Regions from separate parts of the Arthrobacter ginkgonis genome, predicted to be linked through region 1. Evidence: predicted binding sites of a transcription regulator. Region 1 holds the regulator's gene; each other region holds the start of a gene.
What was found. Region 1 encodes HrcA, which represses chaperone genes, less so after heat shock. Its sites were predicted from a motif close to TTNGCACTCGNNNNNNNCGAGTGCNAA; they were not measured.
Positions count from the first base shown of each region.

Region 2: ABD912_RS09050 (Hsp20/alpha crystallin family protein) is a predicted target of HrcA. The motif match lies at 6,820-6,846, and genes of this name have one in related genera.
Region 3: groL (chaperonin GroEL) is a predicted target of HrcA. The motif match lies at 6,927-6,953, and genes of this name have one in related genera.

Region 1 covers NZ_BAABEO010000019.1:369,158-378,834, reverse strand. The annotation lists gene lepA (translation elongation factor 4) at 1-1,494, shown strand, start outside; gene hemW (radical SAM family heme chaperone HemW) at 1,500-2,729, shown strand; gene ABD912_RS14825 (DUF4870 domain-containing protein) at 2,821-3,237, opposite strand; gene ABD912_RS14820 (DUF3097 family protein) at 3,333-4,214, opposite strand; gene hrcA (heat-inducible transcriptional repressor HrcA) at 4,384-5,397, shown strand; gene dnaJ (molecular chaperone DnaJ) at 5,450-6,568, shown strand; gene ABD912_RS14805 (16S rRNA (uracil(1498)-N(3))-methyltransferase) at 6,568-7,392, shown strand; gene ABD912_RS14800 (GerMN domain-containing protein) at 7,468-8,400, opposite strand; gene ABD912_RS14795 (PhoH family protein) at 8,735-9,677, shown strand, end outside.
Region 2 covers NZ_BAABEO010000011.1:105,281-115,017, forward strand. The annotation lists gene ABD912_RS09020 (aromatic ring-hydroxylating dioxygenase subunit alpha) at 1-881, opposite strand, end outside; gene ABD912_RS09025 (SDR family NAD(P)-dependent oxidoreductase) at 1,194-1,967, shown strand; gene ABD912_RS09030 (MFS transporter) at 2,140-3,498, shown strand; gene ABD912_RS09035 (cation:proton antiporter) at 3,600-4,904, opposite strand; gene ABD912_RS09040 (DUF4235 domain-containing protein) at 4,981-5,340, opposite strand; gene ABD912_RS09045 (PaaI family thioesterase) at 5,624-6,073, shown strand; gene ABD912_RS09050 (Hsp20/alpha crystallin family protein) at 6,202-6,726, opposite strand; gene ABD912_RS09055 (D-2-hydroxyacid dehydrogenase family protein) at 7,030-7,998, shown strand; gene ABD912_RS09060 (TetR/AcrR family transcriptional regulator) at 7,995-8,624, opposite strand; gene ABD912_RS09065 (3-carboxyethylcatechol 2,3-dioxygenase) at 8,926-9,737, shown strand, end outside.
Region 3 covers NZ_BAABEO010000035.1:23,175-32,911, forward strand. The annotation lists gene ABD912_RS22390 (TspO/MBR family protein) at 1-212, opposite strand, end outside; gene ABD912_RS22395 (DUF4190 domain-containing protein) at 409-720, shown strand; gene ABD912_RS22400 (GNAT family N-acetyltransferase) at 724-1,254, opposite strand; tRNA gene ABD912_RS22405 (tRNA-Val) at 1,583-1,659, shown strand; gene ABD912_RS22410 (LLM class flavin-dependent oxidoreductase) at 1,821-2,855, opposite strand; gene ABD912_RS22415 (threonine/serine exporter family protein) at 3,028-4,770, shown strand; gene ABD912_RS22420 (uracil-DNA glycosylase) at 4,850-5,632, opposite strand; gene ABD912_RS22425 (DUF3263 domain-containing protein) at 5,741-6,037, shown strand; gene ABD912_RS22430 (LytR C-terminal domain-containing protein) at 6,197-6,862, shown strand; gene groL (chaperonin GroEL) at 7,119-8,747, shown strand; gene ABD912_RS22440 (DUF4031 domain-containing protein) at 8,840-9,737, opposite strand, start outside.

The sequences.
Region 1 (9,677 bases):
CAGGGCATCGAGGCCCAGACGCTGGCCAACCTGTACCTGGCGATGGAGAACGACCTCACCATCATTCCGGTGCTCAACAAGATCGACCTGCCGGCCGCCCAGCCGGAGAAGTACGCCCTGGAACTGGCGAACCTGATCGGCGGCGACCCGGCGGACGTGCTGCGGGTCTCCGGCAAGACCGGCGAGGGCGTCGAGGCGCTGCTGGACAAGATCGTGCGCGACCTTCCCGCCCCGGTCGGCAACGCCGACGCGCCGGCCCGGGCGATGATCTTCGACTCCGTTTACGACACCTACCGCGGGGTGGTCACCTACGTCCGCGTGGTCGACGGCAAGCTGAGTCCGCGCGAGCGCATCCAGATGATGTCCACCAAGGCCAGCCACGAACTGCTGGAGATCGGGGTCAGCTCCCCGGAGCCGACTCCGACCCAGGGCCTGGGCGTGGGCGAGGTGGGCTACCTGATCACCGGCGTGAAGGACGTGCGCCAGTCCAAGGTCGGCGACACCGTCACCAACCTGGCCAAGCCGGCCAACGAGTCGCTCGGGGGCTACCAGGACCCCAAGCCCATGGTGTTCTCCGGCCTGTACCCGCTCGACGGCTCCGACTACCCGGCGCTGCGCGACGCGCTGGACAAGCTGCAGCTGAACGACGCGGCCCTGGTGTACGAGCCGGAGACTTCCGTCGCGCTCGGCTTCGGCTTCCGCGTGGGCTTCCTGGGGCTGCTGCACCTGGAGATCGTCCGGGAGCGCCTGGAGCGCGAGTTCAACCTGGACCTGATCTCCACCGCACCGAACGTGGTGTACGAGGTCAAGACCGAGGACAAGAAGATGATCACGGTCACCAACCCCAGCGAGTTCCCGGGCGGCAAGATCCTCGAGGTCCACGAACCCATGGTGGCCGCCACGGTCCTGGCCCCGAACGAGTTCGTCGGAGCCATCATGGAACTGTGCCAGTCCCGGCGCGGGCACATGCGCGGCATGGACTACCTGTCCGAGGACCGCGTGGAACTGCGCTACTGGCTCCCGCTGGCGGAGATCGTCTTCGACTTCTTCGACGTCCTCAAGTCCAAGACCCGAGGCTACGCCTCGCTGGACTGGAAGGCCGACGGCGAGCAGATCTCCGACCTGGTGAAGGTGGACATCCTGCTCCAGGGCGAGCAGGTGGACGCGTTCAGCGCCATCACCCATAAGGACAAGGCCTACTCCTACGGCGTCATGATGACCCAGAAGCTGCGCGAGCTCATCCCGCGCCAGCAGTTCGAGGTGCCCATCCAGGCCGCGATCGGCTCGCGCATCATCGCCCGCGAAAGCATCCGCGCGATCCGCAAGGACGTGCTGGCCAAGTGCTACGGCGGCGACATCTCCCGCAAGCGCAAGCTCCTGGAGAAGCAGAAGGAAGGCAAGAAGCGCATGAAGATGGTGGGCCGCGTCGAGGTCCCCCAGGAGGCGTTCATCGCCGCGCTGTCCTCCGACGAATCCAAGGACAAGAAGAAGTAGGAACCATGGCCGGCGCGCTGCCCCTGGGCGACCCCGCCCCGGCGGACGGGCTGCTTCCCCCCACCGTGCTCGACGGTGCGGGGGAGCGCCCGTTCTCCGTCTACGTCCACATCCCGTTCTGCGCGGTGCGCTGCGGATACTGCGACTTCAACACCTACACCGCGCAGGAACTCGGCCACGGCTCCAGCCAGGACACGTACGCCGCCGCGGCCAGCCGCGAAATCGAGTTCGGTGCAGCCGCGCTGGAGGCCTCCGGGCTTCCCGCACGCCGCGCGGGGACCGTGTTCTTCGGGGGCGGAACACCCACGCTGCTGCCCGCCTCGGACCTTGCGGCCGTGCTGGGGACCATCCGCGACACGTGGGGCCTGGAGCCCGGCGCCGAGGTCACCACCGAGGCCAACCCGGAGTCCGTGACGCCGGAGTCGCTGCGCACCCTGGCCGAGGCCGGATTCACCCGCGTCTCCTTCGGCATGCAGTCGGCCGTCCCGCACGTGCTGAAGGTCCTGGACCGCACGCACCGGCCCGAACGCGTGGGGCAGGCCGTCGGCTGGGCCCGGGAGGCCGGGCTGGACGTGAGCGTGGACCTGATCTACGGCACCCCCGGGGAGTCGCTGGAGGACTGGCGGCGCAGCCTGGAGGAAGCGCTGTCCTACGCGCCTGACCACATCAGCGCGTACGCGCTGATCATCGAGGAGGGGACCCGGCTGGCCGCGCGCATCCGCCGCGGTGAGGTCCCGGACATCGACGACGACGACCACGCGGACAAGTACCTGCTCGCCGAGGAGATGCTCACCGCCGCCGGCTACGGCTGGTACGAGGTCTCCAATTGGAGCCGGGGCGAGGCCACCCGCTGCCGCCACAACCTGGCCTACTGGTCCGGCGGCGACTGGTGGGGCGCCGGCCCGGGCGCCCACTCGCACGTGGGCGGGGTGCGCTGGTGGAACGTCAAGCACCCGGCCGCCTACCAGCAGCGCATCGACTCCGGCTCGTCCCCGGCGGCGGGCCGCGAAACGCCCGACGCGGAGGCGCGCTACCTGGAGGAGGCGATGCTGCTCACGCGCATCGTCGAGGGGCTTCCGACGGCGCGCCTGCGCCCGGAGGGCCGCAAGGCCGTCGCCGGGCTGATCGCCGACGGGCTGGTGGACCCGGCGGCCGCGTTCGCCGGCCGGGTGGTGCTGACCCTGAAGGGCCGCCTGCTCGCCGACGCCGTGGTGCGCCGGCTGCTGGACTTCTAGCCCCGACGGACGGCTGGCTGCGCCGGACTTCCGGCCGTCGAAAAAGCCCCCCGACGCGGGCGTCGGGGGGCTTTTTCGACGGCGGGGCCGCCTACTTGATCATGCGGAAGTTCAGCAGGTAGCGGTATGGACGGCCCTTGTTGGTCTCGATGCCGGCGATCACGCCGCAGACGGTCAGGTACAGCCAGATCCCGACGGCCAGGATCGCGAAGAACCCGCCGATGAATGGGATCAGCGCCAGCAAGTTGGCCAGCATCGCCAGCACCGTCAGCGGGAGGGCGAAGTTCAGGGCCTCCTTGGACTCCTGCGCCGTGAACGGACCGCGGTCGCGGTAGACGTAATAGATGATGGCCGCGGGAATGAAGCCCAGGATGCAGCCGAAGTGGGAAATCATGGCCCACTGGCGGTCCTCGGAGGGGGTCAGCGGCAGCGGCGCCGGCGACGAACCCTCGAACCGGCCGGCAGCCTCCGCCCCGTCGGCGGTCTTGTCTGGGTGCCCGTTGGTCACGCTTGCATCCTCCACTAGTTCTCCTGCTTGCCCGCCAAGTCTACCGGGCGCGGGACCCGCGGCGAGCGCAGCGAGTCGGGGGAGCCCGGTAGACGCTAGCCGCCGTCCCGGCGGCTTTCGTCCGCGGTCAGGAAATCGATGACTTCCTCCACCCGGCCCAGCAGCGACGCCTCCAGATCCGCGTAGGTGCGCACGTTCCCGAGCAGGCGCTTCCACCCCAGCGCCACGTCGGCCGGGGTCCGGTGCGGCCAGCCCAGGCCGCGCAGGATGCCGGTCTTCCAGTCGGTGCCGCGCGGGACCACCGGCCAGGCCGGGATCCCGAGCACGGAGGGGCGGATCGCCTGCCACACGTCGACGTAGGGATGCCCCACGATCAGGACGTTGCCGCGGGCTCCGGGCACCGCCATCGCGGCGGCGGCGATGCGTTCCTCCTTGGTCCCGGCGACCAGGTGGTCCACCAGGATGCCGAGCCGGCGGCCCGGGCCGGGGGAGAAGTCGCGGACCGCGGCGGCGAGGTCGTCGACGCCGTGCAGCGGCTCGACGACGATGCCCTCCACGCGCAGGTCGTGGCCCCAGACCTTCTCCACCAGTTCGGCGTCGTGCTTGCCCTCCACCCAGATGCGGCTGGCCCGGGCGGTGCGCGCCTTGAGGTTCTGCACCACCACCGAGCCGGAGGCGCTGCGCGCGGGGGCGGCCTTCGCGGCCGGCGCGGCCGCCTGGGCGACGGCGGGGTCCACGAGTTCGACCGGCTCGCCCTCGAGCAGGAAGCCGAAGCCGGTGCGGAACGACTTGGTCCGCCCGTGCCGGTCCTCCAGGGCCACCACGCGCATGCCGCCGGCCTTTTCGACCCGGACCACCTCGCCGACCCAGCCGGTCTGGACGTCCTCGAGCAGCAGCCCGACGGCGGCGGGGACCTTGCGCAGTTCGCGCCGCTTCGGCGCCCCGATCTCCTGCGCGCCCCAGTCGTACGTGCCCATGTCCCGCCCTCGCCTTCCGTTCCTCGGCCGGCGTCGTTCCGCCCGCCGTTCCGCCCGCCGCCAGCGTGCGCGCGGCCCCCATGCTAACAACGGGCCGGACGTATTAGACTTAGCACTTGAACGTGTCGAGTGCTAAGGCCTCGGCCGAGAGAGCACGGAGGGCGGGACCATGTCCGAACCGCGGCGGCTTGAGGTCCTGAGGGCCATCGTCGAGGACTACGTACATTCCCGCGAGCCCGTGGGCTCCAAGGCCCTCGTGGACCGGCACGGGCTCGGGGTCTCGGCGGCAACCATCCGCAACGACATGGCCGCGCTCGAGGAGGAGGGGCTGATCGTCGCCCCGCACACCTCGGCCGGGCGCATTCCCACCGAAAAGGGCTACCGCCGCTTCGTGGACCGCATCGAGGACGTCAAGCCCCTTTCGCCGGCCGAGCGCCGCGCCATCCAGTCGCTGCTGGAGGGCTCGGACGACATGGACGTGGTGCTGGACCGCACGGTGCGGCTGCTCGCCCAGCTGACCCACCAGGTCGCCGTCATCCAGGTGCCGCGGTTCAGCGACGCCAAGGTCCGCCACATCGAGCTGGTCGGGCTCGGCGCCGGCCAGGCGCTCGTGGTGCTCATTTCCACCACGGGGAAAGTGGAGCAGCGGGTGGCGCTGCTGGCCCCGGAGACCACCGACGCGGACCTGCACGAGCTCAAGTCCGCGTTCCTGACGGCCGCCGCGGGCCGCCGCATGGACGATGTCCGCGACCTGTGCCAGGCCGCCGCGGACCAGCTGCCGCCCCGGCTCGCGCCGGCCGGCGGCCAGCTGGCCGCCGCGCTGGGCGCGCTGGCACGCAACAGCGGCGTCGAACGCATCATCATGGCCGGCACCGCGAACCTGGCCCGCGCGACCGGCGACTTCTCCCACACCATCACCCCGGTCCTGGAGGCGCTGGAGGAACAGGTGGTGCTGCTGCGCCTGTTCTCCGAGATGGAGCAGGACGCGCACGGGATCTCGGTGAGCATCGGCAGCGAGCACGCCCACGGCAGCCTCGCGGAGGCCTCCGTGGTCGCCACCGGCTACGTCGCCGGCTCCACCGCCAAGGTCGGCGTGCTGGGCCCGACCCGCATGGACTACCCCAACAGCATCGCGGCCGTGCGTGCCGTGGCCCGCTACCTGTCGCGGATCCTGGCCGGCTGACCCGGCCCCGCGCACCAAGAATTCACCCTCACGAAAGGACACAGCGAAGACTGTGAGCACCCACTACGACGTCCTGGGCGTCACGCAGGACGCGAGCACCGAGGAAATCAAGAAGGCCTACCGCAAGATGGCCCGCAAGCTGCACCCGGACGTGAATCCCGGCGACGATGCGGCCGAGCAGTTCAAGCTGGTCACCCGCGCCTACGAGGTCCTCTCCGACCCCGAGAAGCGGCGCAACTACGACGCCACGGGCAACGAGAACGGGACCGGCGGCTTCGGCGCGGGCGGCGCCGGGGCGGGCTTCGGCTTCACCGACATCTTCGAGCAGTTCTTCGGCGCCGGCGGAGGCCAGCAGGGCCCCATGTCCCGGACCAGCCGTGGCCGCGACGCGCTCATCACCGCGACCATCGACCTGCAGGACGCCGTGCAGGGCGTCGTGTACCCGCTGGAGATGGAAACCGCAGTCACGTGCCCCACCTGCCACGGCAGCTGCTGCCGGCCGGGCACCCACCCCGAGGAATGCACCATCTGCCACGGGCGGGGACAGGTCCAGCGCCCGGTCCGTTCCTTCCTGGGCCAGATGATGTCGGTGGAGACCTGCAGCGCCTGCCGCGGCTACGGGACCACGCTGCCGAGCCCGTGCAACGAGTGCATGGGCCAGGGCCGGGTGCGCCAGCGCGTCAGCAAGCAGCTCAAGGTGCCCGCCGGCGTCGGTACCGGAACCCGCATCCACCTGGCCGGGCAGGGCGAGGCCGGCCCCGGCGGCGGCCCGGCCGGCGACCTCTACGTCGAGATCGACGTGCGCCGCCACCCGGTTTTCGAGCGCGACGGCAACGACCTGCACGCCACGCTGAAGGTCCCCATGACGGCCGCCGCGCTCGGCACGGACATCTCCCTGGACACCTTCGACGGCAGCCAGACCGTCACCGTGGATCCGGGCACCCAGTCGGGCGAGAACGTCCGGCTGTCCCAGCTCGGCGTCCCGCGCCTGCGCGGCACCGGCCGCGGGGACCTGATCGTCACCATCCAGGTGGAGACCCCGACCCGGCTCGACGGAGAGCAGCGCGAGCTGCTGGAGCGGCTGGCCGAGCTGCGTGGGGACCACGTCGCCGAGGGCCGCTTCGAGCACCGCGGGGTGTTCTCCCGCCTGCGCGACAAGCTGCGCGGCTGATGAGCAATCAGTCGTTCCTGGCCGGGCCCGGCGCCCTCGACGGGGTCCGGGTCGGGAACACGCTCACCCTCGACGGACCCGAAGGGCACCACGCCGTCGCGGTCAAGCGGGTCAGGGCCGGGGAGGCCATCGACCTCGTGGACGGGCTGGGCCGCCGCGCCGTCTGCACCGTCACCGCCACCGCCAAGGCCGGGCTCGACGCCCGCGTCGATGAGCTGCACACCGACCCGGAACCCGCCGTCTCCACTGTCCTCGTCCAGGCCCTGGCCAAGGGCGACCGCGACCTGCAGGCCGTCGAGTCCGCCGTCGAACTGGGCATCGACCGGGTGGTGCCGTGGCAGTCGGAACGCTGCGTCGTGCGCTGGCAGGGCGACCGCGCGGCCAAGGGGCAGGCCAAATGGGAGTCGACCGTGCGCGCCGCGCTCAAGCAGTCGCGCCGTTCCCGCCTGCCCGCCGTCGAGCCCGTCCTGACGACGGCGCAGCTGGCCGGGCGCTGCGCGGCCGACGGCGGGAACGCCGCCGCGGAACGGCTCGCGATCGTGCTGCATGAGAAGGCCGAGCGCCCGCTCGGAGCGGTCGTCGCCGACTGGATGGCCGAACGCGCCCGCTACGAGTCGCCGGAGGCCCCCGCCCCGGCGGAGGTGCTTCGGGGCGAAATCCTGCTGGTGGTCGGCCCCGAAGGCGGGATCTCCGACGCGGAGGTGGAACGGCTCACCGGCGCCGGGGCGGTGGCCGCGCGCTTGGGCTCCCACGTGCTGCGGGCCTCCACGGCCGGTCCGGCCGCGCTGGTCCTGGTGCGCCACCTTGCGGGCCTGTTGGACTGACGGGCAAAGCGCGGGGCTGCTGCCGCGCGCTAGCGGCTAGCGTCCTCGCTTCGCTCGGGGCGGGGCCCTCGGGCGCTAGTCTCCCGAAACCGTGAAGTCCTTGGTGTCCTCGGCCAGGCGCTCGGTGCCGGTGGAGGGCGTCCCCCAGACCGCCAGCCGGTAGCTGCCCCGGGGCAGGGCCAGGGAGATCTCGAATTCGTTGGCGCCCAGGTCCGCCTCCCCGGTCTCCACGGCGCCGGAGGCGACCACCGTGTCCGATTCGCTCCCGGTCCGCTGCACCTCCCAGCGCGTCCCGGCGGGGAACTTGGCGGCGTAGCCGTGGATGCGCACGGCGTTGTCCGCGGCGACCCGGTCCTGCCCCGGGTCCAGGACCCAGATCGGGGCACAGAACGTGGCGTCCCGGGACATCGCGCCGTCCAGGGGGACGTGGCCGAAGGCCTCGTAGTCGGCATGCCCGTCCACCAGCAGGACCACCTGCGCGGACGAGCCGCCGAGCAGGCCCGCATTGGCCGCGGCCGACGTGGCGGTGAAGACCAGCTGCTGGATGGCGCGCTGGGCGAGCCCCGCGTCCAGCCGCCGGGCGAAGGCGTCCGCTGACAGGTCCACCGTGATCACGTTGTCGGCCGAGATCGAGGTCCCGATCCGGCTGGCCGGGCTCCACACGTTGAAGAAGTCGGGGTCCTCCGGCGGCTGCTCCAGCATGTGCTTGATGCTGGTGGTCACCGGATCGCCCTGGTCCTCGGCCCGCACGTACTCGCGGTAGAGGTAGACGGTGGAATCGCGTTCGCCCAGCCAGTAGACGGGGGAGAGATCGCGGGAAGCGACCGGTTCCAGGGCGGTGCCGCTGGCCGCCGCGGGCACCTTCTGCGACGCCTCGGTCGGGGCCGGCATCGTGGCGGCCGCCCCTCCGGGCCCCTCCGCGCAGGCGGAAACCATTGCCAGGCACGCCGCCAGCGCCAGCGTGGCGGCACGGGCGCGAGGCCTGAGGCGGGGTTGGCGGCGGGTCAAAGGTCATTCCTTCCTGCGAAAAATCGGACAGCCAAGATGCGGACAATCCAGCTTTGCACAGCCCGCCGACCGGGTCCTGCTCGCCGGGGCGCCCGTGCCCGGAACGTTGCACAAGCGATACCAAAGCATCCGCCCGTGACTGGGCCGTGTCCTTGGAGGCCAGTCTTCCGAAGTGCGGGGGTCCGGACAACCACCGTGTTCCAAATCACGCACCGGCGGCCGGACCCGAGGGCGCGCCGACAAGGTCAAGTACCATGGAAGGGCGCCGGAAAGGCCCGGGAAAGCCCGCGGCCGGATCCGCCGGCGCGAACCAACGGGGAGGCCCGCCAGCAGCATGACCGAGGACGTCAGCAACCAGGGGGACGCGGTCGGCGCCCCCGCGCCGGAGCAGCCCGAACAGGCCTTGGCCCCCATCCACTTCGACAGCACGGAGGAGATGGTCGCAACGCTCGGTGCCCACGACGAGGTCCTGCGCATCATCCAGGGCGTCTATCCCGCGGCCCAGCTCCACGTCCGCGGCAACGAGCTCAGCTTCGGCGGCGACCCGGCCGACGCCGGCAAGGCCCACCGCCTGGTGCAGGAGGCCCGCGGCCTGGCCGCGCGCGGCACGCGCATCTCCCCGCAGGTGGTCGAACAGCTGGTGCGGATGCTGGAGGGGAACCGCGAATCGCGCCCCCAGGACGTCTTCGGCCTGAACATCCTCACCGGACGCGGACGCAGCATCCGGCCCAAGACGGTCAACCAGAAGGCCTACGTCGACGCCATCGACACCCACACGGTCATCTTCGGCATCGGCCCGGCCGGCACCGGCAAGACCTACCTGGCCATGGCGAAGGCCGTCCAGGCCCTGCAGGCCAAGGAGGTCAACCGGATCATCCTGACCCGCCCCGCCGTGGAGGCCGGAGAGAAGCTCGGCTTCCTGCCCGGGACGCTCACCGACAAGATCGACCCGTACCTGCGTCCCCTCTACGACGCGCTGCACGAAATGGTCGATCCCGAATCGATTCCGCGCCTGATCGCCGCCGGCACCATCGAGGTCGCCCCGCTGGCGTACATGCGCGGGCGCACGCTCAACGACGCGTTCATCATCCTCGACGAGGCACAGAACACCACCCCGGAGCAGATGAAGATGTTCCTGACCCGCCTGGGCTTCGGTTCCCGGATCGTGGTCACCGGCGACGTCACCCAGGTGGACCTGCCCGGGGCCACGAAGTCGGGGCTGAAGGTCGTCACCGAGATCCTGCAGGGCGTGGAGGACATCGCCTTCTGCCGGCTCG
Region 2 (9,737 bases), on a different contig from region 1:
GCGTAGTCGTAGTGCTCGTGCACCGCCTTCGCGTCGAAGCGGGACTTCGGGTGCGTCGGGAAGCCGGCGCCGTGGCCCTTGGGGGACACGAACTGGCGTCCCGGCGTCGCGGCAATATCGGCTTTGGGACCCTTGCCGGTGGGCGAGAGGACCATCAGCGCGGAGGCGTGGGACATGTTCACGTGGTACCAGTCGGTGGCGAACTGCTCGGCGGCGAGCTTCCAGTTGCCCTCCAGGACCCACTTCATGACGCCGCCGATGACCTCGGTGCCCTCGGGGTCGCGGTCCAGCATGGCGTCCATGTAGTAGCGCATGTCGCCCAGGGCGTCCTCGAGCGGCTCGGCCTTCGGGTCCCAGTTGGCGAAGATCAGGCCCTTGTAGATGGCCACGTTCGGAACCTCGATCAGGCCCCAGTCCTTCTTGTCGAAGTCCTCCGGGTAGGCCTGCTCGTTCGGCACGGACTGCAGCGCGCCCTCCAGGTCGAAGGACCAGCCGTGGTAGGTGCAGGTGAACATCTTGGTGGCCCCGGCGTCGGCGCGGCAGACGCGCACGCCGCGGTGGCGGCAGGAGTTCAGGTACGCCCGGATGCTCTTCTTCTTGTCCATCGTGACGATGATGGGGTCCTCGCCCATGAAGGTGGTGAAGAAGTCGCCGGGCTTCTTGAACTGGCTGGTGTGGGCCAGGAACAGCCAGCTGCGGGCGAAGATGCGGCGCATCTCCTGCTTGTACAGGCCCTCGTCCGTGTAGATGGAGCGGTCGATCAGGCCGCCGTCGGAATCGACCAGCGTCGAGACGTCAAGGTTCGTGGCCAGTTCCTCGGGCCGGGGCATGCGCCCGATGGCCGCGTTCGCCGTCGGTTCGCAGGAATCCGTGGTGGTCATCCCGATCAATCCTCCATTGGACTCAGTGATGTGGGGGGGTGTCTGCATCCATAGCACACCACCGCGGCCTCGCGCCGCCAGCCCCCGTGCCGAACCTTGGGACGGGGCGTTTGTCAAATCCCCGTTCCGCAGACTAGTGGCCGAGGGCCCCGCTCCGCGAGCGCCGGCCCGGCGAGGACGACTCCGTTGAGGACGACGGCGGAGCGGGCCGCCTGCGCGCGGAACCGCCCGCCGCACCGAGCCCGGCACTTCGCGTGCCGAACGCCGGAACCGGGACGGGACGCGGGCGGCGGCCCCGGGGAAGATGAACGCATGACAAAAACCTCCCCTTTCAATGATTCCGGCGTCTTGGTTACCGGCGGCACCTCCGGGCTCGGCGCCGAGGCCGCGCGGGCCTTTGCCGCGCTCGGCGCGCACGTCGTGGTGGCCGGCCGCAGCGCCGGCAAGGGCGCAGCCGTGGCCTCCCAGATCGGCGGCCGGTTCGCCGCGACCGACGTCACGGACGAGGAGCAGGTGCGTGCCGCCGTCGCACTGGCCGCGCAGGCCCCGCGCGGGCTGCGCGCGGTGGTCTCGGCCGCCGGCAGCGCCACGGTCGCCAAGACGCTGGGCCGCTCCGGGCCGCACCCGGTGGATACCTTCCGCGCCCAGCTGGAGACGAACCTCGTCGGCGCGTTCAACGTGCTGCGGCTGGGCGCCGCCGCCATGGACGCCAACGAACCGGACCCGGACGGCGGACGGGGCGTGGTGGTACTGACCTCCTCCGTCGCCGGGTATGAAGGGCAGATGGGCCAGGTCGCCTACGCGGCCGCGAAGGGCGGCATCAACTCGATGGTCCTGCCGGCGGCCCGCGACCTGTCCCGCCACGGGATCCGCGTGCTGGGCGTGGCCCCGGGCGTGTTCGACACCCCGTTCATGGACATCCTCTCCGCGGAGGCGAAGGCCGGCATCGGCGCCTCCGTGCCGTTCCCGAACCGGCTGGGCAAGCCCTCCGAATACGCGGACCTGGTGGTGGCGCTGGCCTCGAACCCGATGGTCAACGGCGAGGTGGTGCGGCTGGACGGGGCGCTGCGGCTGGGGCTGAAGTAGGCCCGGGGCGCACCTCCGGGAGCGGGGCGCCACTGGAGGAAAAGCGTGGCCGGGGCGGATTTCCCGTTCCATACAACGGCACGCCGGATTGGTGGCGGGCGTCACACGATCCACACTCGTGGGGAACCCGTTTTCACTTAGCGCACACCGCAGTGCACCTTTTGGAGTAGTCATGGCACAGTCCACCCCTGCAGTGCCGGCAACCGAGCCGACCCAGAAAGACAGCCGCCGGGCGCTGGTTTCCAGCTTCCTCGGCTCCACCGTCGAGTACTACGACTTCCTGCTCTACGGCGCGGCCGCCGGGCTGGTGTTCCCGCTGCTCTTCTTCCCGAAGACCATGGATCCCACGCTGGGCACCACGCTGTCCTTCGTCATCCTGCTCGCCGGTTACATCTCCCGTCCGGTCGGCGGCATCCTCTTCGGCCACTTCGGCGACAAGTTCGGCCGCAAGAACATGCTCTTCATCACCCTGATGATGATGGGCATGGTCTCGGTGTGCATCGGCCTGATGCCGACCTACGCGACGATCGGCATCGCGGCCCCGCTGACGCTGGTGTTCCTGCGCGTCATCCAGGGCCTGGCCGTCGGCGGCGAATGGGCAGGCGCCACGCTGATGGCCGCCGAGCACGTCAAGGAGAAGAACCGCGGCTTCGCGGCCTCGATCGCCGTCACGGGCGGGCCCACCGGTTCCGTGCTGGCCACCCTGGTGCTCGGCCTCTTCGCCGGCCTGCCGGAGGACCAGTTCCTGGCCTGGGGCTGGCGCATCCCGTTCCTGCTCTCCGCCGCACTCGTGGTGATCGGCCTGTACATGCGCTACCGCGTCACCGAGTCCCCGGACTTCGTCAAGGCCCAGGCCGCGGGCGAGGTGCACACCGGCGTGCCGATCCTGCGCGTGCTCAAGAAGTACCCGCTCTCCAGCCTCTACGGCATCCTGGCCGCCGCCGGCCCGCTGTTCATGCAGGCCCTGCTGGCCGTGTTCATGGTCCCCTACGTGGTCGCCACCGGTGCCATGGACCGCCAGACCGCGCTGATGATGCTGACCTTCTCCTCCTTCCTGCACATCTTCGCGATCCCGTTCTTCGCCTGGCTCTCCGACCGCTTCGGCCGCCGCCCGGTGATGCTGTTCGGCGCGGGCATCTCCGTGGTCTTGGTCTTCCCGATGTTCGCCCTGTTCAACTCCGGCAACTTCTGGATGATCGCCCTGGCCTTCATCGTCGGCAACCCGATCATCCAGGCCTCCATGTACGGGCCGATCGGTGCCTTCCTGGCCGAGAAGTTCGAGACCCAGGACCGCTACACCGGCGTCTCGCTGACCTTCCAGCTCGGCTCCGTCCTCGGCGCCGGCACCGCCCCGCTGATGGCCACCTGGCTGGTCGGCCTGGAGAACGGCCACGGCACCGGCAACATCGCGGTCTACTTCATCATCCTGATCGCCGTCGCCGCCCTGTCGGTCTTCCTGTCTAAGGAAACCCGCGGCCGCGCCGCCCGCAAGGCCACGGCCGACGCCGAGCGCGCCGCCTCCGCCGTCTAGATGAATAAGCCCTGATTGGGCTGTGGTGCAGGAGCAGGTCCCCGGTTTGTTGGCTGCCGGGGGCCTGTCCTGTTTCAGGCGTTGGGCGTTTTCGGATGGTCCTAGATGGCAGTTTTGGGGGCTTGGCCCTCGTCACCGAACTTCCGAACCGCCTCGCGTTCACGGAGCCTGTCCAGCCGGTTCATGACCGGCGCGGTGGTCACCCCGTGAAGCACAATGGACGAGGCAACCACCAGCCCCACAATGGCCCACAGACGCTCGGCCTGGCCGCCGAACCCTCCCTCGCCCAAGGCGTACGCCAGGTAGTAGAGCGAACCGATCCCACGGATGCCGAAGAAGGCTATGGCGATGCGTTCCCGCGGTCCGGTCTTGCCGCCGGCCAGGCCGATCCAGCCGGCCAGGGGACGGACAACCAGCAGGAACGCCAGGGCAACGGCGACCTCGGGCCAGCCGATTCCGGAAAGCAGGCCACGGGCGATCGCGCCGCCGAACAACACCAGGATGATGACGGTCATCAGGCGCTCCAACTGCTCGACATAGCTGTGCAGCACGCGGTGGTAGCCATGCGTATGCTCTGCGGCCCGGATTGTCACCGCACACACGAAGACGGCGACAAAGCCATATCCCTCAATGAGCTCCGTGGTGCCATAGGCCAGAAACGTCGCCGCCAGGGCAACGAAACCTTCGGAGTGTTCGGCCAGACGGATGCTCTTGTGCCTCGAGGAGAAGAACACCAAGGCCAGGAGCTTACCCATGCACACGCCCACCAGCACGCCTGTCCCGATCCTCCAGAGGACGTCGACGGCGAACCACTCCCGGAACCAGGCGGCGGGCTCGACCCCCACCAGGCTGATGGAGATGGCCAGATAGACGAACGGGAACGCGAGCCCGTCGTTCAATCCTGCCTCGGAGGTGAGTCCGAAGCGGATCTCGTCCTCCCGGTCGGTTCCTTCCTCCTCGTCCGCAGGCTCTCCGACCTGCACCTCGGAGGCCAGCACGGGGTCCGTCGGCGCGAGTGCCGCCGCGACCAGCAGCGCAGCGGCAAGACCGAGGCCGAGCACCCCTAAACCCAGCAGCGTGAGCCCCAGGATGCACAGCGGCATGGCCACCCCGAGCATGCGCCATGTCGTGGCCCACCGGCGCCACCCGATCGGGCGGTCGAGCGCGAGCCCGGCACCCATCAGCGAGATGATCACGCAGACCTCGGTCAGGTGCGTCGTGAATTCCGGGAACGCGAGAGGGTCGGGGTCCGGCAGATGCCCAAGGAGGCCAAACGTGAGCGCCCCGGCCGCCAGGAACACCATCGGCATCGACACCGGAGCCCGGCTCAGGAGCCGGGGCAGAACCGCCGCGGCGAAGACAGCCGCTCCCGCTGCCGCAAACACGATACTCGGAGCTTCAAACATTGCCGGTTCCTCCTCAGGAGACGCCCGGTCTAGGCAGACCGGCGGACCGGCCGGTCCACCTGCGGCCGGGCACAGGCTAGTCGCCCGGCCACTTGCCGACGAGGCGCTCGAAAACGCGGGCCCCGCCGCGGTCGACGAGGGTCTTGACGAGGGCGAAAATCGCGCCTTGGATGACGCTGACGATGAGGATCTCCTTCAGCGAGTAGGCCGTGCTGAGCGCCTTGGGCGGATCCTCCTGCACCTGCCCGTAGGGAGTGGCGTGCTTCCACCCCTGGCGGAAGACCAGGCTGGCGATCAGGCCGCCGAGCACGCCCGACAGCAGCCCGAAGGGGCGGTAAAGGAGTTTGGTAAACCTGCTTGCCTGGGGCGCGGTTGCCTGGTGCTTGCCTGTTTGGTTCCTGCCTGCCAGGTTCCTGCCTGCCGGATTCTTGCGCATCGCGGGTCCTCTCTGGAGTAACGCCTCGTGTGGGGCCGGGTATCCCAAAGCTACTCCGAACCGCCTCCGGCCATGCACCTCGACGATCCGTTCGCCTGAGACCAGTGGCACCGTTCGCGGGGCACCCACCGCCGGGGCCCTTGGTCGCCTGGTGGCAGTTGCCCGGCGGTGGGTGGCCGCCCGTGCTGCCTGACGGCACCCGCCCTCCCGGGGCCGGCGCCGACCCCGTTACGGTGAACGCAAGCCTTACCGCGCCCCCACCTGAGCCTTCCTAAGGAGAAGCATGGCCATCCCCGCCACCCTCGAAGAATTCACCGCCGTCTGGGACGGGTTCCGTTCCCGCCTCGGCTTCGAGGACATCACCTTCACGCTGGGTCTGCGGCCGCACGCCGTCACCGCGGACTCCATGAGCTTCTCGATGCCGCTGACCGACCAGCTCGCCCAGGCCAACGGCATGTTCTCCGCGGCCGCGCTGTTCGGCGCCGCGGACATCACCGGCACCTTCCTGGCCATGCAGGTCTTCGCCGACCAGGGCCAGTTCCCGCTGGCCGTGCAGTCCAACATCAACTTCATGACCAACTCCAAGTCGTCCCCCGCCATCGCCACGGCCCGCATCCTGCGCGGCGGCAGCTCCGTGGTCGTCGCCGAGGTCTCCGTCGCCGACGCCGACGGCAAGGAACTGGTGCACTCGACGTTCACCTACGTGCTCAAGGAGCGCAAGCTAGGCAAGTAGCCGCGCGATCCACGCACGACGGCGGCCTGCCGCCCCTTGGGGGCGGCAGGCCGCCGTCGTTGCCGGCATTTTTCAGTGCCGGGTGCCCGTCGCTGCCCGGCGCCTGGGGCCGGGGCCGGCGGCCGGCGCTAGCCTTCCTTATGGCCCTTCTTGGCGCCACCTTCGCGGGTTCCCGCGGAACCCTGCTCGGTCTCGCCCTCGCGGGACCCCAACGCCCCATGCGTGACCTTGCCCTCGATGACCTCCCGGCCGGCGCCTCCCGCCTCCACGGCGATCTTGCGCGGCTTGCTGGTCTCGCGCACCGGGATGGTCACGCTGAGCACTCCGTTTTCGTAGCGGGCGGAGATGGCCTCGGTGTCCAGGCCCTGTCCCAGGCTCAGCTGGCGCAGGAAGCTGCCTCCGCGGCGCTCCCGGGTGATCCACTTGACGCCCTCGGCGTTGGCCAAGGTCCGTTCGGCGCGGATGGTCAGCAACTGGCCATCGACGTCGATGTCCACCGAGCCCGGGTCAATGCCCGGCAGGTCGGCGTTGAGGATGTAGTGGTCACCCTCCCTGAACAGGTCCATCGGCATCTCGCGCAGCGCGGAGCGGGTGTCGAAAAACGTGCTGGTCATCCGGTCCAGTTCGCGGAACGGATCGAAATTCGTTGCCATGACGATCAACTCCTTGGAGTCTAGGAACCGTCGTCGGTTCCCTGGCTTTGCTCGTATTTCGGTGGCGGTCCATGCGGCTCCGCCACCTCTGTTCTAGCACTCTCCTGCCGAGAGTGCCAGAGCTTGTGAGGCCCATTTTTCCGCTCCCAAACAGGGCCGCGACCCGTTGCGCAACGGACTTCGACGCCCCCGGCGCGGGGCACCCGCACCGGGGACCTGCCGCGCCCTGTCCTGCGCTGTCCTGTTCTGCGCTGTGACATAGCATCGGGACAGGACCGGCATCTACGAAACGGGGCATCGGGCATGGCGAAGCGATTGACGGCGAGGCTGGCGATCCTGGATGACCACCAGGGCGTGGCACGGGACATGGCGCCGTGGGAGGATCTGGCCGGGCGCGCGGAAACCACGTTCTTCAGCGACCCCTTCGCCTCCGCCGACGCGGCCGTTGCCGCCCTGCAGGGCTTTCACGCCGTTGTCGCCATGCGCGAGCGCACAGCCTTCCCGCGGGAGGTGCTGGAGCGTCTGCCCGACCTGAAACTGGTGGTCACCACGGGGATGGCCAACGCGGCGATCGACATGCACGCGGCCCGGGACCTGGGCGTCACGGTGAGCGGGACCAGCGGCTCCCCGACCGCCGCGCCGGAACTGGCCTGGGCGCTGCTTATGGCAGCGGTCCGCGACATCCCCGCCCAGCAGGAGGCCCTGCGCGCGGGGCTTTGGCAGACCGGCATCGGATCAGAACTGGCCGGCCGCACGCTCGGCATTCTGGGCCTGGGCAAGATCGGCACACGCATCGCCGGCTACGCCCAGGCGTTCGGGATGGAGGTGATTGCCTGGAGCCAGAACCTCGACGCCCAGGGCGCCGCCGCGGCCGGGGCGCAGCTGGTCACCAAGGAGCAACTGTTCGAGCAGGCGGACATCGTTACGCTGCACGTGCGTCTCTCCGAGCGCACCCGCGGGCTGGTCGGAGAGGCGGAACTGCGGCTCCTCGGCTCGGATGGGCTGCTGGTCAACACGGCGCGCGGTCCGCTCGTCGACACCGACGCCCTGGTCCGCGGCCTGGCCGAGGGCTGGCTGGGCGGCGCGGCCCTCGATGTGTTCGATGCCGAGCCCCTTCCCTCCAACCACCCGCTGCTGGGCGCTCCGCGCACCGTGCTTACACCGCACCTGGGCTACGTGACGCGCGAACAGTACCGGATCTTCTACGGGCAGGCGCTGGAGGATGTCGCCGCCTGGCTCGACGGGGCACCGGTCCGGGTGCTGAACGGCTAAGCCCGGCCGGCCCCGAAGACGTCGCGGAAGACCTCCACCGCGGCGTCGACCGCGCCGCGGTGGTCGGCGTTGAACCCCTCCGGATCGCGGGTGAATACGAAGCGGGTGATGGTTCCGGCGAGCATCAGCAGCGCGGGCTGGACGTTCCCGGCGTCGCGCAGTCCGGCCCACTCCGCCTCGGCGGCCACCGCTTCCGGCCGCTCCGCCAACGCCGACTCCAAGAGCCGTTCGGCCGCCTGGACGTGCTGGAGCGTCCGCCGGCGCAGCTCGGGGAAGGTCCGCACCAGTTCGCGACGGCGGCGGAACGCCTCCCCCGCGTCGGTGCTGGTGCGCAGCACCCCGGCCAGCAGCCGCACGGTCCGCGTGAGCAGGTCGGCCTCCCCGCCCAGGAACTCCTCGAACAGCTCGGGAGGCAGCGTGGGCTCGCGGGTACCGAGGACCGCATCCTCCTTGGTCGGGAAGTAATTGAAGAAGGTGCGCGCGGACACCCCGGCCCGCTCCGCAATGGCCGCGGTGGTCGCCTCCGGCAGGCCCTGCTCCAGCACCAGCGTCACCGCCGCCTCGTGGATCCGGGCCCACGTGGCAGCCCGCTGGCGTTCCCGCCTGCCCGGCTCAAAATTCTGCATTGGTGCATTTTTGCAGCTCTGCATATTTTGTTCAACGCGCCCCGCCACCCCGGCCCGCGCCGCAGCGCCCGCCGTTCCGCCCCGGACCGCCACCCGCGGGCAGCGGAAATTTTCCGATCCGTACCATCCAGCGGAACGCGAGGGTGCACCCACCCCTCCGCGGGGGGTCCAATGGAACACGGGAAAGGCGGCGTCGGCGCCGCCGGCCCCTCAACACCCCGCCCCTCGCCGGTGCGGCGCGTCCCCCCAAGGGACTCCGACCGGCGGGAAGAAAACGCAGGCAAGTCGAAGGAGCGATGCCATGAAGCAGGCTTTGGTGTGCATGTCACACAGCCCTCTGCTGGAACACACGAACCCGCCGGAAGAGGTGAAGGCCGCTGTCGAGGCATCCTTCGAGCACGTTCGCGCATTCGTCAAGGACTTCGATCCGGACCTGGTGGTCAACTTCGGCCCGGACCACTACAACGGGTTCTTCCAGGACCTCATGCCCCCGTTCTGCATCGGCTTCAAGGCCCACGGCACCGGCGACTACGACTCCTTCGACGGCGAGCTGAACGTGCCGACCGAGATCGCCGAGGACCTGGCCCAGTTCCTCGTCGACAGCGACCTCGACGTCGCCATTTCCCGCAAGATGGAGGTCGACCACGGCGCCGTGCAGCCGATGGAGATCATCTACAACGGCGACCCGACCGTGAAGCCGATGATCCCGGTGTTCATCAACGCCGTGGCCCGCCCGTACACCAAGATGCGCCGCGTCCGGAAGCTTGGCACCGCCATCGGCGAGTACTTCCGGAACTCGGACAAGAAGGTCCTGTTCATCGGCTCCGGCGGCCTCTCCCACGATCCGCCCGTGCCGCGCTTCCACGAGGCCACCTTCGACCAGAAGAACTTCCTCGTCGAGGGCCGCCACCCCACCCCGGAGTTCCGCGCCGCGCGCCAGCAGAACACCATCAACACCGCGATCAAGTTCGCCGCCGGCGAGGCCGACATCATGGACCTGAACCCCGAATGGGACCTGGAGTTCCTCGAGGTCTGCAAGTCCGGGAAGGTCGAGGACTTCGACGCCTACACCGCCGAAGAGATGGACCGCGTCGCGGGCCACTCCTCCCACGA
Region 3 (9,737 bases), on a different contig from region 1:
GAGGTCACCGCGAGGCCGGTGTAGAGCGCGGTCCACACGACGGGAAAGGCGGTCCGCGGCGGCTGCCAGGACGGCAGCGTCAGGGACCGGTACCATGCGCCGTCCGGATTGGTGGCCCAGGCCCCGACGACGGCGGCCGCCGCCGTGGCGGCGCCGGTCTGGACCAGCCTGGCGGGGAAGGTGGAGTTGCTGCGGGTGTGCATAGTGGCCATGGCTCACCGTACAGAACGGTGCTGTGGCACGTGAAGCCTTTGCCGCTGAAGCCCCGGCGCCGCGGGAAGTCCCGGTGCCGCGTGAAGCCTCGGGCTTCGTGCCGGAACGCGCCGGGGCGGCGGATTCCGGCGCCCCGGCCTGCGGTGCGGGTAGGGTTTTCAGGGTCCACCACTCGCAAAAACATCGGGGGAAACCATGTCCCAGCCAGCCCAATACCCGCAGCCCGGCCAACCGTTCCAGGCGCAGAACTCGCCCGATCAGCTGCGCGGCCAGCAGTTGGCCCAGACCTCGATGATCCTGGGCATCCTGTCCCTGTTCGTCGTGGGCGTCATCCTGGGGCCGATCGCCATCGTGAAGGCCAAGCAGGCCGAGCGGCTGAACACCGCCGCCACCGTCGGCAAGGTTACCGGCTGGATCGGCACCATCCTCGGCGTGCTCTCCATCGTGGGCATGATCCTCCTCTTGGTGCTCGCCACGATGGTTCCCTCCGGCTCGTTCGGCCCGTAGGCCCTAGACGCTTTCCAGCAGGTCCCCTTCCCTCAAGGCCCCGCCCGTCACGGGCGGGGCCTTGAGTGTGCGGTACCAGGCGGATTCCGTGGCCACCCAAATGGTCATCGGCAATCCGGTGAACCAGCCCGTGTACTCCTTCTCCACGGCCCACTGCGGCGAGCGCTCGAAGTGCCGCCACGATGCCTCGTTGCGGTTGTCGATCACGGTGATGGGCGTCCCGCCGGTGGACAGCGCGTAGGTCAGCCTTGAGGCGGCAATGCGCTCGCGGATCCCCAGCCTCCGGTAGGCCGGGTGCACGTACATCGCGCCGAGTTCCACGGGGGAGTCGACCCCGGTCGGGGCGGTCACCGAGGCGTGCAGCACGCCCAGGCCCACGGGGGTTCCGGAATGCAGTGCGGTGACGGTCAGCAGGGCGTGGTCCAGCTTCTGGTGCCAGCGCGGCCCGGCGTCGGGGGTGAGCAGCGAGAGTGCCTCGCGTTCCGCGGCGGTCGGCGGGGCGTAGGAGAGGGCATAGTCGATGACGGGATGCACTGGGAGCGGTCCTCTATGTGGTGCTTTAAGAGCGAACGAAAGAAGGGGTTCCCGGTGTACGCCGGGCCGGTTCTTTGGCCGTTAGGGGACCGGTGCCGGTGGAGTCCGGCAGCTTCCTTGTAGGGCCCAGTTTCGGCCGCATCGGCGGCGGCCACAGCGAAGATAGCGCATTGATTTGCGGCTTGTAAAACGGCGCCTGAAACGGCGCCGGCGCGGCGTGCCGGAGCCGGGGATTTTCGCCCCGCGCCGCCGCCCGGGCACCCCGATTTGGCGTCGCGGCCACCCCTCGGCTAACCTTTCAAGGTACGCCCGACGGGCTGACAAGCCCGGTTCTTTAGCTCAGTTGGTTAGAGCGCTCGCTTCACACGCGAGAGGTCAGCAGTTCGAGTCTGCTAAGAACCACCACAGGAAAGGCCCCCGCATTGCGGGGGCCTTTCGCCGTTCCAGAGGGTTCCGACGCGGGGTCCGCCCCGGCGAGGGGCACGACGGCGGCGCGCGCCGCCGTCGTGCCCCTCCTTCCGCCCCGCGGAACTGTCCCGGGAATGGCGGGGCTGGGAATTGCGGGGCTAGGAATTGAGCATGTCCAGCACCAGCGGCTTCACCTTGGTGCCGAGCAGTTCGATGCTGCGCATCATCGGGGCGTGCGGCAGGGTCCCGGCGCTGTACTTGATGTCGAAGCGGGACAGGCCCAGGCCCTGGGAGATGCGCACGATCTTCCGCGCGACCGTTTCCGGAGACCCGATGACCAGGTTCCCGTTCGGGGAGGCCGAGGCCTGGAAGCGCAGCCGGGAGGCCGGCGGCCAGCCGCGCTCGGCGCCGAGGCGGTCCATGGTCCGCTTGTAGTGCGGCCAGAGGATCTCCAGGGCCTCCTCGTCCGTGTCCGCCACCAGGCCGTGGGTGTGCGCGCCGATCGGCTGCTCGGCGTGCCCGGCCTGCTCCAGGGTGCGCCGGTACAGGCGGGTGAGGCCCTCGAAGGCGAGCGGGTTGCCGCCGATGATGGCCAGGAATAGCGGCAGGCCGTGCCGTGCGGCGCGGAGCACGGACTCCGGGCTGCCGCCCACCCCCACCCAGGCCCGCATGCCCTGCTCGGTGGGCGGGAAGATGCGCTGGTTGCTCAGCGCCGCCCGGGTGCTGCCGGACCAGGTGACGGAGTCCTCCTTGAGCAGCTGCGCGAACAGCGCCAGCTTTTCCTCGAACAGGATCTCGTAGTCCTTCAGGTCGTAGCCGAACAGCGGGAAGGACTCGATGAAGGAGCCGCGGCCCAGGATCGCCTCGGCCCGTCCGCCGGAGAGGGCATCGACCGTGGAGAAGCGCTGGAAGACCCGCACCGGATCATCGGAACTGAGCACGGTGACGGCGGACCCGAGCCGGATCCGCTCGGTCCTGGCGGCCACCGCGGCCAGCACCACCTCGGGGGCGGACACGGCGTAGTCCTCGCGGTGGTGTTCGCCGACGCCGAAGAAGTCCAGGCCGGCCTCCTCCGCGGCAACGCCCTCGGCGACGACGTTGCGCAGCACCGCCGCGTGGTGCATCGGCTGGCCGTCGGCGTCTTCCGTAACGTCGCCGAACGTCTCGACGCCGATCTCAAGCAGGTGGTCCATGGTTCCTCCCGGACGGTAGAAATAGCGGTAGAAATATGCAATCGCATGCAATAACCACGGGATGGGCGACGCTATTCCCCGCCTCGCTTTTCGGGGCCGCCGCGGGCGGTTCAGCACCCAGAATGCGCCTTCGCTACAGTGGTTCCAAGCACCACACAGAACAGGAGCAGCAGTGTCCACAGGAGAGCCCAAGGACACCGCCCCAGCCCCGGAATCCGCGGGCGGACAACGCCCCGCGAACCCGGGTCCCGCGGCCGATCCGAACCCCCGGGCCCAGGCCCTGCAGCGCGTCGGCAGGCGCAGCCGGCAGCGGTCCGCCCCCGTCCCGGCCCCGGCCGACTTCCCCAGCACCGGGGCACGCCCGATCGTGCCGCCGGGACCCGCCTCCGCCAAGCAGCCACGCAGCCCAGGTACCGCCGACCGCTCCGGCGTCGTCCCCGGCAGGCCCGCGCCCGGCCGGACCCCGTCCGGCGTTCCCGCTGCCGACGCTGCGCCTGCCGACGCCGCGGCTGCCGGCAAGGATCACGGACGGCGGCTGCTCGGGCGGCTGATGAACTCGGAGTCCCCGCCCACGCAGGCGTTCTCGATCGTGGACCGGCTGGTCGGCAGCCCGTACGCCAACCCCACCATCCAGGTCGGGACGCAGGACGCAAGCGCCCGCAAGACCCTCGAGTTCGCACTGGACCTGGCCGAAGCCATGTTCCGCTACGGCGCCGGCGCCCTGGAGGCCGAAACCAGCATCATCGCGGTCACCGCGTCGCTGGGCCTGCGCAACGTCGAAGTGGATATCACCAACCAGTCCATCCACCTGAACTACGCCCCGCATGACGCGGTTCCGATGAGCCTTCTGCGGGTGGTCCGCTCGCGGACCAACAACTACGCGGGCCTGGCCCTGGTCCACCAACTGGTGACGGACATCGTGGCGGACGGGGTGACCCGGCGCGAGGCGGTCGAACGCCTGCGCTCGATCGTCCGGCGCCCCAAGCCCTTCCCTCGCTGGATGGTCACGGCCGCCGGCGGCGCGTTCGCGGCGATGTTCGTGCTCTTCATCGGCGGCACCTGGCAGGGGGCCGTAACGGCGTTCCTGTCCTCGCTGGTGGTTTCGCAGGTCGCGAAGCTCGCCGGGCGCTGGCGCATCCCGGAGTTCTTCTCCACCGCCGCGGGCGCCTTCGTGGTCACCGGGATCGCCCTGCTGCTGTGGGTGCTCTCGGTGCCGATCTCCCCGGCCATGGTGGTGGCCGGCGGCATCATCTTGCTGCTGCCGTCCTCGCGCTTCGTCTCCTCCGTGCAGGACGCCATCAACGGCTTCCCCGTCACCGCCGCGGGCCGGTTCTTCTCCGCCCTGATCATCTACGCGGCCCTGGTCGCCGGCATCATGACCGCCCTGGTGTTGGGCACGCTGGCCGGCGCCCAGGAGCTGAACGTCGCCTCGATCGAGACGGTGCCCTATCCCGGATGGCTGCTGACGGTCCTCATGGTGCTGGCGGTCATCTTCGGCGCGGTCTCCGAACAGACGGCGCGCCGGATGCTGGTGCCCACGGCCGGCGTCGCGCTGCTGGGGTACCTGGTCTACCTCGGCGTGCAGGCGCTCGGGGTGGGGGACCGGCTGGCCCCGGCGCTGGCCGCCGTCGCGATCGGCGCGGCCGGGCGCTGGGTGGCGCTGCGGATGGGTGCCCCGCAGCTGGTGGTCGCGGTTCCGGCGATCGTGTTCCTGCTGCCGGGCCTGATGATCTTCCGGGCGATGTACGGGATCGCGATCCAACCCGAGGACGTGACCACCGGCCTGGTGCAGATGTTCAACGCGTTCTCGATCATCCTGGCCATCGCCGGCGGGGTGGTCTTCGGAGACACGCTGGCCCGTCCGCTCACCCGCGGCTGGCACGGCAACGAACGCCGGCGCATCCGCCGCCGCTAAAGCGCCCTGCGCTGATGGGCAGTGGATCCGATCGGCAGTAGATCCGGCACCGGCCACCTGTGGCCGGTGCCGGATCTACTTAAGGCGCCGCCGGCAGGCGCCAGTCCACCGGTGCCGCACCCTGTCCGGCCAGCAGGTCGTTGGTGCGGCTGAACGGGCGGGAACCGAAGAAACCGCGGCTGGCCGAGAGCGGGGAGGGGTGCGCGCTGGTGATCACCGCGGTCCCTTCGAGCGCCGGGGCCAGGGCCTGCGCGTCGCGGCCCCACAGGATGGAAACCAGCGGCCCGCCCCGGGCGGCCAAGGCCGCGACCGCGGCGTCCGTGACCTTCTGCCAGCCCAGCCCGCGGTGGGATCCGCTCTCGCCCGCACCCACGGTCAGCACCCGGTTCAGCAGCAGCACCCCCTGGTCCGCCCACGCGGAGAGGTCCCCGTGTGCCGGCGGTTCCGCGCCGACGTCGTCGGCCAACTCCCGGTAGATGTTCGCCAGGCTGCGCGGCAGGGGCCGCACGTGCGCGTCCACCGCGAAACTCAACCCCACCGGGTGGCCCGGCGTCGGGTAGGGGTCCTGGCCCACGATCAGCACCTTCACCCGGTCCAGCGGCGCGGAAAAGGCGCGCAGGACCCGCTCCGGGGCGGGCAGGATGCGCTCGCCGGCGGCGCGCCGGGCCTCCAGTTCCGCCGCGATGGACCGCAGCCGCCCGTCCACCGGCGCCAGTCCGGGCGCCCAGCTCGGATGCACCGCTCCGGTCTGGACCGCCGCTTCCAGGCCGGCGGCGAAGGGCCACGGCGCTGGATCGGATCCATCGCCGAGGCCGTCGGGCCTACCGTCGAAGCTGAAGAGGGCATCCTGTGCGTCGCTCATGGCGACCATTCTTGCCTGCCGGCCGGTCCGGGCCCATATGACAACCCGGATTCCGGGCTCGTACCATGGGCGGGAAGGATTCACCGGCGGCAATACGAGGGGAACGTGGTGGCTGCAGCAGCGATCGAGTTGGATTTCGAGTACGACGAATCCAGCGAGCTCGACGAACGGGCGCAGTTGATGTTGGCCCTTGAGCGGCAGTGGTGGAAGTACGCGGGGGCCAAGGAACAGGCCATCCGCGAACTCTTCGGACTGTCCTCCGCGAACTACTACCAGCTGCTCAATGCGCTGATCGACACGGACGCCGCGCTGGCCTACGACCCGATGCTGGTGAAGAGATTGCGTAGACTACGAACAACCAGGCATCGAGCCCGGACGGTCCGACGCTCCGCCCCCGAGGCGTAGCGCCAAGGCCCCGGGTGCCCTCGACGCGGTGTTCCCGGGCAGCGTGTTCCGGGGATTTCGTGGGCAGGGCTTCGTTCGGAGGGCTTTGTTCTGAGGGCCCGCGTCTGGGCATGCACCACGGGCATGCACTCTGGGAATGAACCACGAACAAGGACAGGTATGAGCAAGTACCCGCGCGACGAATTCGACAGGACTCCCGAGTTCACCGACCGCAAAGGCGTGCATCGCGAGCAGCCCGCCGTGAAGGGCGGAGGCTCCGGGCTCGGGCTGTTGATGGGCGTGGGCGTCCTGGCGCTGGTCGTCGGGCTGGTTTCCTTCCTGGTCCTGCCCCGCGTCCTGGGCACCGACGCCACCGCCGTGGCCGCGCAGACGACGGCGGCCGCCTCCAGTACCAGCGAACCGGCCGAGTCCGAAGCGGTGGAATCAGAACCTGCCGAATCCGAATCCGCAGAATCCGAGTCCGCCGAACCCGCGGACGCTTCCGAGCCCGTGGCCGCCGAATCCCCGAGCGCTTCCGCCACCCCGAGCGCAACGAAGGAAGCCACCGTCGCGGTCAACTACGCGGCGGCCGTGGGTGTCTACAACGGGTCGAGCATCAGCGGCCTGGCCGGCAACGGGCTCGCCAAGCTGCAGGGGAGCGGATTCAGCTCCCTGTCGGCCGGCAACTGGACCAAGAAGGTCGACGCCTCGGTGGTCTACTACAAGAGCGACGCCTCCCGCGCCACCGCGCTGGAGACCGCCCGCGTCCTGGGCATCGCCACGGTGTACCAGACACCCAACATTCCGGTCGAGATCTCGGTGGTCCTGGGCCGCAGCTACGGGTGACGCGGTTCGCCCCCGGCGGAAACCATGGCTTGCACTCCTTGGCCTAGAGTGCCAATAATTGGAGTTAGCACTCACATGCCTCGACTGCTAACCCCCGGTGGGAAAGCCGTCGTTGCGGCATGGCGGGTGACCCCCGGACCTGGCGCAGCGAGGGCCCGCGGGCGGCGTGCCGAACACGCCGTTCCGGACCCGTCCGTCGCGGGCGCTGCCGTGGTCCACGCAACGCATGACCGTCCCGAAAGGACCACAAGCCGCTATGGCCAAGATCATTGCATTTGACGAGGAAGCACGCCGCGGTCTCGAGCGCGGCCTCAACATCCTGGCCGACGCCGTTAAGGTGACGCTGGGCCCGCGCGGCCGCAACGTCGTCCTGGAGAAGAAGTGGGGCGCCCCCACGATCACCAACGACGGTGTCTCCATCGCCAAGGAGATCGAGCTCGAGGACCCGTACGAGAAGATCGGCGCCGAGCTGGTCAAGGAAGTTGCCAAGAAGACGGATGACGTCGCTGGCGACGGCACCACCACCGCCACCGTGCTGGCCCAGGCCCTGGTCAAGGAAGGCCTGCGCAACGTTGCCGCCGGCGCCGACCCGCTGTCCCTGAAGCGCGGCATCGAGAAGGCCGTCGAGGCCGTCACCGCCGAGCTGCTGGCCGCCGCCAAGGAGATCGAGACCAAGGAAGAGATCGCGGCCACCGCCTCCATCTCCGCCGGCGATCCGCAGATCGGCGAGCTCATCGCCGAGGCCCTGGACAAGGTGGGCAAGGAAGGCGTCATCACCGTCGAGGAGTCCAACACCTTCGGGCTGGACCTCGAGCTGACCGAGGGCATGCGCTTCGACAAGGGCTACATCTCCGCCTACTTCGTCACCGACGCCGAGCGCCAGGAGACGGTCCTTGAGGATCCGTACATCCTGATCGTCAACTCCAAGATCTCCAACGTGAAGGACCTGGTTGCCGTCCTGGAGAAGGTCATGCAGTCCGGCAAGCCGCTGCTGATCATCGCCGAGGACATCGAGGGCGAGGCCCTGGCCACCCTGGTCGTCAACAAGATCCGCGGCACCTTCAAGTCCGTCGCCGTCAAGGCCCCGGGCTTCGGCGACCGCCGCAAGGCCATGCTGGCCGACATCGCCATCCTCACCGGTGGCCAGGTCATCGCCGAAGAGGTCGGCCTGAAGCTGGAGAACGCCACCCTCGACCTGCTGGGCCAGGCCCGCAAGGTCGTCGTCACCAAGGACGAGACCACCATCGTCGAAGGTGCCGGCGACGCCGAGGAGATCGCCGGCCGCGTCAACCAGATCCGCGCCGAGATCGAGAACTCCGACTCCGACTACGACCGCGAGAAGCTGCAGGAGCGCCTGGCGAAGCTGGCCGGCGGCGTGGCCGTCATCAAGGCCGGTGCCGCCACCGAGGTCGAGCTCAAGGAGCGCAAGCACCGCATCGAGGACGCCGTGCGCAACGCCAAGGCTGCCGTGGAAGAGGGCATCGTCGCCGGCGGCGGCGTGGCCCTGATCCAGGCCGGCGCCAAGGCTTTCGCGAACCTCGAGCTGGTTGGCGACGAGGCCACCGGTGCCAACATCGTCAAGGTTGCCATCGAGGCTCCGCTGCGGCAGATCGCCTTCAACGCCGGCCAGGAGCCGGGCGTTGTCGCCGACAAGGTCAAGGGCCTGCCGTCCGGCCACGGCCTCAACGCCGCCACCGGCGTCTACGAGGACCTGCTGGCCGCCGGCGTCAACGACCCGGTGAAGGTCACCCGCTCCGCGCTGCAGAACGCAGCGTCCATCGCGGGCCTGTTCCTGACCACCGAGGCCGTCGTTGCCGACAAGCCGGAGAAGGCCGGCCCCGCCATGCCGGGCGCCGACGAGATGGGTGGCATGGGCGGCTTCTAAGCCTCCCGAGCCCTCAACGCACCACGAGGCCGCGGTCCCCTTTGCGGGGCCGCGGCCTTGCGTGTTTCAGCAGATTGCGCGTTTCGCGGGAGCTACCTCCCGCCCAGCGACTCCAGCTCGCGGGCGAGGTTTTCCCGGGCCCTGTCCTGCCACAGCCGCCGGGCGGTGGCCGTCCCGTAGAGCGGGTCCAGGGCCAGCAGCGCCCGCAGCACCCCGGCCCGTCCCGCGGCGAAGGCCGGGCCGGGCACGTGGGCGTAGTCGCGGCGCACGGCCTGCGTGTAGCGCAGATAGTCGGCGGGGGAGCGACCCAGCACCTCCAGGTCCGCGTCGCAGAGGAGCAGCCCCGCAGGGTCATCGGGACCGGGGGCATGCCCCGCCGTCAGCAGCACCAGCCGGACGGTTCCGTCGATCTCCGGGGTGCGGAACCGCGCGGCGGACAGCAACCGGGCGGCCAGCCCGGCCGACTCCTCCTCGTCCCGGCCGGCCTCGCCCCGGTAGACGGCATCGTGGAACCACGCCGCCAGCCACGGAACCCTGGGCTCGTCCCCGGGGTCTTCGCCGTGCCGGCCGGCCAGCAGGTCCAGGGCCCGGATGACGGCGAGCAGGTGGGTGCGGTCGTGGTAGTGGCGGTGGGGCTCCGACCAGCGTTCGATCAGCTCCGCGCCGATCCGGCCCTGCCCGGGGGCGAGCCTTTCCCAGGCGGCGGCGAGGATCCCGTCCAGCTTCTCCGGACGCTGCCGGGCCGGAACCCGCAAGCCGCTGCGCAGCAGCCGGCGCACCAGCTCGGTGGCCTGCACGGGGAGCGCCCCGCGGGCGACGAGGTCCGCGTAGCGGCGCTCCGGCACGTCGTAGTGGTCCCGGTCGAACGCCCGCTCGGGCAGGTCCGCGGCCCGGGCGAACGCGTGCAGTTCCTCCAGCGAGGTGTCGGAGACCAGGTGCGAGAACACCGTTCCGTGGGCCGGCCAGAACGGGGGATCGATGAGAATTGCC